Flectobacillus major DSM 103: one gene and its partner. The protein of the gene in region 2 binds, or shares a complex with, the protein of the main gene of each other region. Links are inferred from orthologs where the notes say so. Each region holds a gene or a part of one and is shown on either strand. Other genes may lie near its edges.

Region 1 (5,029 bases), 770 kb from region 2 along the record:
TTGTGATAGGTTGTCTTTGAATTTTAGATGATACAAAATTACACCATCTATTTTTATTTATAGAATTCATAAGTAAAAACTATCATGAAAAAAAAAAGACAAAATTATATTTTTCAAAGATAACTTTTGAAACCAATGCTTTAGCCTTATTTTTGAACTTTGAAAGATAGCAAGTATCAAGCATTGAAAAATGTTTTTTAATGGGTAATCTAAGTATTCAAATATATTGCCTAGCTTAGTGCCTTGTTTTATCTTTGTATTTACGTAAAACGGTCTTTTAAATCCCTTTAATTAAAGATTGATGCAACGATTCGTTGCTTCGACCATAAATTTCCTATAACTAAGAATCATGGCAGAAATTATTACGATGCCCAAAATGAGCGACACCATGACAGAAGGTGTTGTGGCAGAGTGGCTCAAAAAAGTTGGCGACCAGCTCAAGCCAGGTGACGGCCTAATAGCAGAAATCGAAACAGATAAAGCTACAATGGAGCTTGACTTGGACGAAAGAATGGATTTGAGCAATTTTAAAGATGGTAGACTTTTATACATTGGCTTAGAAAAAGGTAAAGCTGTGCCTGTTGATAGCATTATCGCTATTATCGGCGAAAATGGCGAAGCATACGAGCATCTTTTGAGTGGTGCCTCTGCTCCAGCTGCTCCTGTTGCTGAAGCTACTGCCGAAACCCCAGCCGCTGCTCCTGTTGCTGCTGCCCCTGCCGTTGATACTTCAAACATCAAAGCCGAAGTTATTGGTATGCCTAAAATGAGCGATACCATGACAGAAGGTACTTTGGTAGCTTGGCTTCGTAAAGTAGGTGATGTTATTAAACCTGGTGAAGCTCTTTTGGCCGAAATCGAAACAGATAAGGCTACCATGGAGTTTGACTTGGATAACTTCATTGATGTTACTAAATATGCTCCTTGTACACTTTTATACATCGGTATTGAAGAAGGCAAAACTGTTGCTGTAGACGACGTAATAGCTGTAATCGGCGAGCCTGGTGCCAACTACCAAGCATTGCTTCAAGGTGGTGCTCCTGCGGCTGCCCCTGTTGCCGCTGCTGCTCCTGCTACCGCTGCAACACCAGCTCCTGTAGCTGCTGCTGCTCCTGTTGCCCAACCAGTTGCTGTAACTTCAGCCGACGGACGAGTGAAGGCGTCTCCATTAGCTAAAGCTTTGGCCAAAGACAAAGGTATCAACCTTGGTGAAGTAAAAGGCTCTGGCGAAAATGGCCGTATCGTAAAAGCCGATATCGACGGATTTGTACCAGCCGCTAAAGCTGCTCCAGCCAAAACTGCTGCTCCGGCCGCCGCTCCAGCTACTATTTTAGGACAAGAAAGCTACGAGGAGTTCTCTGTAAATCAAATGCGTAAAACCATCGCACGTCGTTTGTCTGAGTCTAAGTTCTCTGCTCCTGAGTTCTATTTAACCATGGAAATCAACATGGACAAAGCGATTGCAGCTCGTACTTCAATGAATGAATTTTCTCCTGTGAAAATCTCATTCAACGATATGGTTATTAAAGCTGTTGCTGCCGCATTGACCAAGCACCCTAAAGTAAATTCTTACTGGTTGGGCGACAAAATCCGTATCAACCACCACGTACATATTGGTATGGCTGTGGCCGTTGAAGATGGACTGTTGGTTCCTGTAATTCGCTTTGCTAATACAAAATCACTTTCACAAATCTCGGCTGAGGCTAAAGATTTGGGAGGAAAAGCAAAAAATAAACAATTACAACCAAAAGATTGGGAAGGTAATACTTTCACAGTAAGTAACTTGGGGATGTTTGGTATCGACGAGTTTACGTCTATCATCAACCAACCAGAATCTTGTATCTTGGCTGTAGGTGGTATCAAAGAAACTGTTGGTGTGAAAAACGGACAATTCTATGCTACTAACGTAATGAAAGTTACGCTTACTTGCGACCACCGTACTGTTGATGGTGCTACGGGTGCTGCGTTTTTACAAACATTCAAACAATTGCTTGAAGACCCAATCAAATTGTTAGTTTAGTATAACTGGTTTTTATAAGAAAGATGAAAGACAAAAGATTACATTCAGGTGAAGTCTTAGTCTTTCATCTTTCTTTTTTTATGTCTTTTCAATATGGAAAAAATTAGATCAACAACCGTCTTGGCGGTGGTACACAACGGCGAAGTAGCAATTGGAGCTGACGGACAAGCTACCATGGGCAACACCGTAGCCAAGAACCACGTAAAAAAAATCCGTAAACTGCTTGATGGCAAAATTGTAACAGGATTTGCTGGCTCAACAGCCGATGCCTTTACACTCTTAGAACGCTTTGAAGAAAAACTCAATGCCTATGGGGGCAATATGAAAAGGGCTAGTATAGAATTGGCCAAAGACTGGCGAACAGACCGCTATTTGCGTAAACTTGAGGCTATGATGGTAGTGGTAAACAAAGATGAAGCATTGATTATTTCGGGAACAGGCGATGTTCTTGAGCCTGAAAATGGTATTGCGGCTATTGGTTCAGGAAGCAATTATGCGTTGTCGGCAGCTTTGGCTTTGAAAAAACACGCCCCTCATTTATCGGCAGAAGCTATGGTAAAAGAAGGCTTAACTATTGCCGCAGATATTTGTATCTATACCAATCATAATTTTACCATTGAAAAACCTATATAAGCAAGTTTTTTGTATTATTGGGTAGTTTAGATACATGGTTTTACTGATTACTGGACAATTGCTTATGATAGAACCAGTAATCAGTAAATTTAGGAATCATCTAATAATCACCTCAAAATCCTTCTCGGGTATAAATAATAAAATCAGTAACAGGCAAGGTTTCGACTTTCCCTTTCAAATTACTGACCAACTGCCCACGATGATACCCCGAATGAAATAACAAATGGGTCATAATTTCATATAAACTCGATTGAAAAACCTCTCCTTTTGAATTAGCATAAGTAAGTGTTTTGCCCCACGACAATTCATCTACCTCCTCTATCAACTCCAACCATCGCTTTGAAATCTGTCGCAATAGAATCACAGAATCAGACAAATCACGCTTTTCCCATAAAGGAATATAGGTGTTGTCGTCTTTTACCCTATTATACCAATTGAGATGTGCAGCCAAAATATGAGAAAATAACTCCAACGACCTGTTATCGGTTCGCTCCATCGATTGTAAAGCAATAATAACTTGCTCGTTGGCCCAAGACTCGTACTGAAAAAGTTTTGTAAAATGGTATTTCATCGTAGCGATTTCTTCGTTTTAGTGTGATTCTGAATTATATGAACAAAATAGTAAAAAATTGTCCTATTCTTTGTAAATTAGTCAATATCTTTTCAAAAGTTCTGATTTTTATCAATCTTTTGAAGATTTCTAGCATGAATATGAACCATTTTAAAAACAATCTTGTAAGTTTATAGACTAGTTAGAGTATAAACCTAAAACACATAATACCATGTCATTAAGATTAGGAGATATTGCCCCAGATTTTACAGCATCAACAACTCAAGGAACAATCAATTTCCATGAATGGATTGGTGATTCTTGGGCATTGTTATTTAGTCACCCAGCCGATTTTACACCAGTATGTACTACTGAATTAGGTAAGACAGCTTTGCTAAAAGGTGAGTTTGAAAAAAAGGGTGTAAAGGTAATTGCGGTATCGGTCGATGACCTTGACTCTCACAACAAGTGGGTTCCAGACATTGAGGAGGTAAACGGTGTAAAAGTGAACTTCCCTATTATTGCCGACGAAAACCGTAATGTTGCTACTTTGTACGATATGATTCACCCAAATGCATCTGAAAAGGCAACCGTTCGTTCGGTATTTATTATTGGGCCAGATAAAAAAATCAAATTGACTCTTACTTACCCAGCTTCGACAGGTCGTAATTTCCAAGAGCTTTTGCGTGTAATTGATTCTTTGCAATTGACTGCCAACTACCAAGTTGCTACACCAGCCGACTGGAAAGATGGTGAAGATGTAATTATTACGCCTGCCGTAAAAACTGAAGATGCCGCAGCCAAATTCCCGAAAGGATTTACGGTAATTAAGCCTTATTTGCGTACTACGCCACAGCCTAACAAATAATTCGCTGATGGATTTTGATATGATTAGGTTGTATTTTCTGTAAAAAGAAATACAACCTAATTTTTTACATTCTTACCACAATATATTCTGGATAAAGATCATTAGGAAGGATAATCTATTTTTTCACCTGTTTGTTTATATCCTTTTTCTTCAAACAATTTTTTCCAACCTTCGGTCATAAACCCTATTCCATAGCCAATCAGTTGAACAAATACCGCAACAATACTCAGGAGTCCTACCCAAACGCTTTTGTTTTTGATACTAGAATCGGTAAAATTGAGAAGTACATAAATACCCAACAAAGAAATGGCTAAGTAAAACATTGGCATACTAATAAAGTACCACAATGGAATACTAAAACAAGCCAAAGTAAATACCATAGGAAAAGTATGTATTAGCTTTAATTCTTTAGGGAAGAAACGACTAATATTGATACGAGCTTTTCCAAAAAAACGTAATTGACGGTAAAATTGAACAAAACTTGTACGGCGTTTATGATAAATAAAAGCCTCAGGAATCAAACCAGACTTAAAACCCAATGAAATAGCCCGAATCGAAAACTCTATATCTTCGCCCATACGGGTTATAATAAAGCCTTGTGTTTTTTTCCAGACATCACGCGATAAGCCCATATTAAAGCTTCGTGGATGAAATGTACCTCCTAGATTTTTCTCGCTTCCACGAATTCCTCCTGTTGTAAATAACGAGGTCATTGAATAGCTAATAGCTTTTTGAATAGGCGTAAAATTAGGATGGTCACGGTCGGGGCCGCCATAAAGGTCGAGAAATTGCTTATTCAGTTGTTTTTCTACAATTTCTAAATAGTTAGGTTCAATTAAAGCATCGGAGTCGAGAATGATAAAATAATCGCCTTTGGCATATTGAAAACCCGTATTGCGAGCAAAACCTTGTCCAGTATTTATCTGATAATAATACTGAATATCAAGTCTTCCCCGAA
Region 2 (5,186 bases):
CTTTTTTGTGTTGTGCTTCAATACGCTTTTCTCCGCCTCCAAGTAGGGCTTCTGCATTTTTACGAGCTAAAATTTCAAATTTCTCTTGGTTTGTCTTTACCTTCATGGTATCCTATGGTATTTGTTTTGTATAGAGTACCAAATATAAAGGGCAAAAATTAGATAACGTGTAAAATTGATATAGTTTCTTGAAAATTGTATATTTCATAGGAATGCTTTTGAATTATTCTTAGATAATTATTTTCCTAAAAGGAAATGATAGCATCTTTGGCAATATACAAGCCTCCATCTATTTTAATTTGAACAGGTCTAAGTACTTTATTATCAATATTGATAATATGCGAGTTGGTTACTCGCATTGAGTGGTAGTTTTGGGGAAAACAATTGCAAGACCAGTTTTGAGGGGTGTTCCAATACCCCGACTGCAAAGAGTTAATCCATAAGGGTTGAGGACCCGTTGGTGCAATTTTGACCAATAGTTGATTTTCCATTAAATTGTTTGTCCACATATTAGCAGCGGCTATGATTCCCCTTGCCGAAAAGTGAAGACCATCGGGGCGGTCGCTTCCATCCATACCTTCATGATTATCGATAATACTGTTGAGGTCGGGGCCTCTGTAGGCATAAGGGGTATGGGCAATAGTATGTAATTGGGCTTCCAAAGGATTGGGATATACCCACCCTAGGTAGCTGTCGAGGGCTATTACCCAGCTTAGATTGGGTATTTTGCTATCTTCTCGGCTTTTGACAATATAGCCATTCATCCATCTTTTGATATCATCGGCAGGGGCTTCTCGTTCGTTGACACCGTGCAGCGTAAGCACAGTTCTAACACCAGTTAGTGGCACATACAGTTGTAGAATGTTTTTTAGGTTGATATAAGGCATTCCTATATTGGCATTTACAAATGAATGATAAAAATAAATGTTATAGGCCGCTTTGTACCAGTATTCGCTAGTAGTACCACCAAAAGCAGCATTATAAATGAGTATAGGAACGTTGAGCTGGCGACTCAAAGAATCGCCTAAAATACTCCAAAACCAAGGAATATCGCTAAAGGGGCTCATTCCTGAGTTATTGGTAATTTGCTTGAACCTAAGTATAGGTAATACGTTGGCATCGCCAGTAGCTAGGTAATTACACCAAGTAGAATCGGTATTACTAGCGGGTTGGTATCTGGGGTAACGTCCTTCACAACTGGGTACTTTACCCATTTCTATGCAATTGACACGGTCGTCGGTAGCATCGGGGCCTGTTACACCGTACGAGCCCCCTTGAGCATTTGAATGCCCCACACTGATGAGTACCTCGCCTACACCAATGCGTTCAATCGTGATAGAGTCTTGGATTGTATTGTTGACCAATGTTCTGATTTTGAGGTTATACCAACCTCCTTTGGCATTGATTTTACCTACAAAAGCATTTAGAATATTTCCCTGACTTACAGTTTGCCAAGTACTAGCCACAATAGTATCTAAGCGGCTTTGTTCTGTTCTTGGTATTAATTGGGCTTCTATTTTGTCGCAGGGCTTGTCGACATGCCCTGTAATATAGAGGTCTGCCTTGTTGGAAACATCTCGCTGAATTACAGCACGTGGTACAGGAAACCGAATGTTTAACTGAGCAATACTTACAATTGGTAACATTAATAGCAATGCAACATAGTATAGTTTGGGTGTGTATGTTATTGATACACGGAGGATTGAAGTTGGTTTTAACGTGAATGGTATATATTTCATGGCTAAATGGTTCTTAGAAAGATTTGTTTAAATAAATTCGTCCGAGGTGTAGGAGATAAAGGCTATCTTTGTCAACGTATGAGATAATACCTGCCTATAGAGAGTGATTGATTGAAGCCGAAATTTTTATAAAAAGTGTTGATTATGCAATTATTGAAAAGTAAAATAATCCAATATTTATTTTACGGAATAATCATATTAAATAACCAAGTTTTGATTGGACAAATAAGGGATAATACATCTTATACTTTTTTGAATATACCTTCCAATCCAACAGTAGCGGCTTTGGGTGGGTATCGGGTAAGCCAAAGCAAAACTACGGTAAATAGCTTTTTACAAAACCCAGCCTTGTTAGACTCTACACATCAGAATGTGCTAAGCCTCAATTATATGCCATATTTTCAAGCAGGGCAATTGGCTTCGGTAGCGTATGCTCCAACAATATTAGGACATACCTGGGGAATAGGTGTGCAATACCTCGACTATGGCAAACTACAACGAACCGATGCCGTCGGTAATGTTCTTGGCGAGTTTTCGGCCAATGATTATGCTATTACAATTGCCACATCACAACGGCAGGGAAATATTACATTTGGTGGAAGCTTAAAATATGTGGGTTCGGTAATTGAGCAGTTGGGCTCATCAGCAGTGATGCTCGATGTAGGAGGGTATTTTAAGCATCCCGTTTATGACTTAACCTATGGAATAGCAGTAAAAAATATCGGTTTTGTACTCAAAGAGTTTTCTCCGACTAGTACCAGTAATTTGCCTTTTGATGTACAAATGGGTGTATCTTTCAAACCTCAATACATGCCTGCTCGTTTTTCGCTCAATGCTCATCATCTTTATCAATTTGATATTGCCTATGCCAACCCCAGTGTTGTTGTAAAAGACCTTAATGGCAATACCGTATCGACAAAAGTGAGTTGGCCAGATAAAATTGCTCGTCATTTGTCTTTTGGTGCCGAATTATTATTAAGCAAGCATGTTAACCTATTATTGGGCTATAATCATTTGTTAAATAGAGAATTAAGCCTAAGTTCAGCGGCTGGCCTCAGTGGTTTTTCGGGTGGAATCGTTATTAGAAGTAAAATATTTGAACTGTACTATAGCTATTCAGGTTATCATGCTAGCGGAAACTTGAGTAGTTTTGGGATAATTTTAGATTTAAAACGTTTGATAAAATAGTTAAGTCTGTAACAGCATTTTGCTATTACAGTATCCAATCACAGAATATGGTAAATTTAGATTCTTTAACTCCTAAACAAATCGTCGAGCAACTCGATAAGTATATCATTGGGCAGCACGAAGCCAAGAAAAATGTAGCTATAGCCTTGCGTAATCGCTGGAGAAGAATGAATGCTCCTGCCGATATGCAGAAAGAAATTACACCTAATAATATTTTGATGATAGGCTCTACGGGTGTTGGTAAAACCGAAATTGCTCGTCGTTTGGCCAAATTGGCCGATGCCCCATTTACAAAGGTAGAAGCATCTAAGTTTACTGAAGTGGGGTATGTAGGGCGTGATGTCGAATCTATGGTACGTGACTTGGTGGAGTCGTCGGTACATCTTGTACAGCTTGCCAAAAAAGAGGCTGTCAAAGAAAAAGCTGAGGAGGCTGTTGAGGAGGCTATTTTAGAAGCCTTGATTCCTGCTGTAAATAAGTCGACCAAAAAGCCCTCAAAAGAATTAGCTCTTTCACAAGATATTGCCAACGAACCCGTTTCGGACGAAGAACTCAATCATAAAACAAGAGAGCTTTTTCGTGAAAAACTCAGACGTGGCGAACTAGAACACCGCAAAATTGAGATTGAAATGAAGGCAACCAGCTCGCCCAATATTGGGGTAATGGGTGGCCCAATCGATGAGATGTCGATGATGAATCTGCAAGAAATGATTGGGGGAATGATGCCTAAAAAGCAGAAAAAAAGAAAATTGACTATTGCCGAGGCTAGAAAGATATTGTTGGAGGAAGAATCGGCCAAGTTGATAGACATGGACGAGGTAAAAGAGGAGGCTATTCGTAAAGCCGAAAATTTAGGTATTATATTTATTGATGAAATCGACAAAATCGCATCGAGCAGAAGTGGTGGAAACGGCCCCGATGTAAGCCGTGAAGGTGTACAGCGTGATTTGTTGCCTATTGTTGAAGGCTCAACGGTTAATACCAAATACGGTGTTATCAATACCGACCACGTTTTATTTATAGCCGCAGGGGCATTTCATGTAGCCAAACCAAGCGATTTGATTCCTGAATTGCAAGGACGTTTTCCTATCAGAGTAGAACTTCAAAGCTTAAAAGAGGAAGATTTTTATCGTATTCTCAAAGAACCTAAAAGTGCATTGACCAAGCAATATGAAGCATTGTTAGCTTCAGAAGGGGTTGAGCTACAATTTAATGATGATGCCTTGTCGGAAATCGCTAAAATAGCTTTTGCGGTAAATGCCGAGGTCGAAAATATTGGAGCAAGAAGGTTACAAACGGTGATGTCACATTTACTCAATGATTTGATGTTTGATATTCCCGATGTAATTTCAGCCAATGCCAAGATTATTATTACCAAAGAACTGGTTGCTGAGCGATTGGGGGGCTTAGTAAAAAACAGAGATTTGAGTCAATATATTTTGTAAAATACACAGGTGTTTTGGCTAGAAAAATGAGTCATCCCTAATTTTTAGATAACAAGGCGGTCGAAAAACAATTTTCGACCGCCTTGTTTATGAATAGCCACTAAATTTCTACCATTGGAGCAATTGATAAGCCTCATCAAAGTTCACTTGACGACTTCATGAACTACAACAAATACAAATAGGAGGGCTTTTAATATATACCTAATATTGGGGAGGACTCATATTTTTGAGGATAATAATATACCTAACATTTATTGTCTTTTCCAAAACATCAACTTTTCTTTCAAGGTTTTTTTTGCTGGCTGCTCGTACCAGCAAGCATTCGGTGTTTCGGGAGGCTTTCTGAAAATAGGAATATTCAAGCCAAAATAAAAATCAAATCCTTTAGGTTTGCCAATATTGAGCAAACTTCCCAAATTGTCTGTGCCAAGAAAAAGAGGCCCCAATCTACCAGCCAAACCAAACGCCACTTTGCTATAATTATCAAATAACACCAAAGGCATTGCTACGTCTATCCACTTGGTTTCGTAGCGAGGAATAACCCCCAACAACGACGGTGATTTTAAGCCCAAAGCATTGGTAGAAGTTAGGTTTTGAACCAATAATGCCCCCACATATATATGGGGTTTTATCAGATAATCGGCATTGATTTGTAAAGTACTTGGCAAAACAGTTGAGAAATTATCGCTGAAATCAGCACGAGTAACACCTAATTGGGTATTAAGTTGTGTAAAAAGATTATCAAAACCTTTGGCATTGATAAAGTCGTTTTTCGAAAAATCAATATTACTAGCTCTTACTTTCCACTGATTGG

The links. The genes of interacting proteins can lie anywhere in the genome.
Region 1: the proteins of hslU (region 2) and hslV are in contact, whole or in part, in a solved structure (PDB 1G4A), measured with the Escherichia coli proteins. The link is inferred for Flectobacillus major DSM 103 from one-to-one orthologs.

The regions. Positions count from the first base shown.
Region 1 is NZ_KE386491.1:194,398-199,426, reverse strand. Bases 1,045-3,883 are described here. They hold hslV (ATP-dependent protease subunit HslV), read left to right. Parts: upstream 1,045-2,113; coding sequence 2,114-2,653; downstream 2,654-3,883. Other genes in these bases: FLEMA_RS0102815 (peroxiredoxin), read left to right, coding at 3,436-3,883; FLEMA_RS0102820 (DinB family protein), read right to left, coding at 2,766-3,224; FLEMA_RS0102830 (dihydrolipoyl dehydrogenase family protein), read left to right, coding at 1,045-2,020. Also shown: more of FLEMA_RS0102830, read left to right, coding at 350-1,044; more of FLEMA_RS0102815, read left to right, coding at 3,884-4,071; FLEMA_RS0102810 (glycosyltransferase family 2 protein), read right to left, coding at 4,173-5,029. UniProt on the Escherichia coli protein: Protease subunit of a proteasome-like degradation complex believed to be a general protein degrading machinery. The complex has been shown to be involved in the specific degradation of heat shock induced transcription factors such as RpoH and SulA.
Region 2 is NZ_KE386491.1:964,786-969,971, forward strand. The notes cover bases 2,178-5,173. They hold hslU (ATP-dependent protease ATPase subunit HslU), read left to right. Parts: upstream 2,178-2,974; coding sequence 2,975-4,372; downstream 4,373-5,173. Other genes in these bases: porQ (type IX secretion system protein PorQ), read left to right, coding at 2,178-2,927; FLEMA_RS67650 (DUF5723 family protein), read right to left, coding at 4,624-5,173. In the rest of the region: FLEMA_RS0105790 (acyl-CoA carboxylase subunit beta), read right to left, coding at 1-106; FLEMA_RS0105795 (hypothetical protein), read right to left, coding at 246-1,646; more of porQ, read left to right, coding at 1,884-2,177; more of FLEMA_RS67650, read right to left, coding at 5,174-5,186. UniProt on the Escherichia coli protein: ATPase subunit of a proteasome-like degradation complex; this subunit has chaperone activity. The binding of ATP and its subsequent hydrolysis by HslU are essential for unfolding of protein substrates subsequently hydrolyzed by HslV.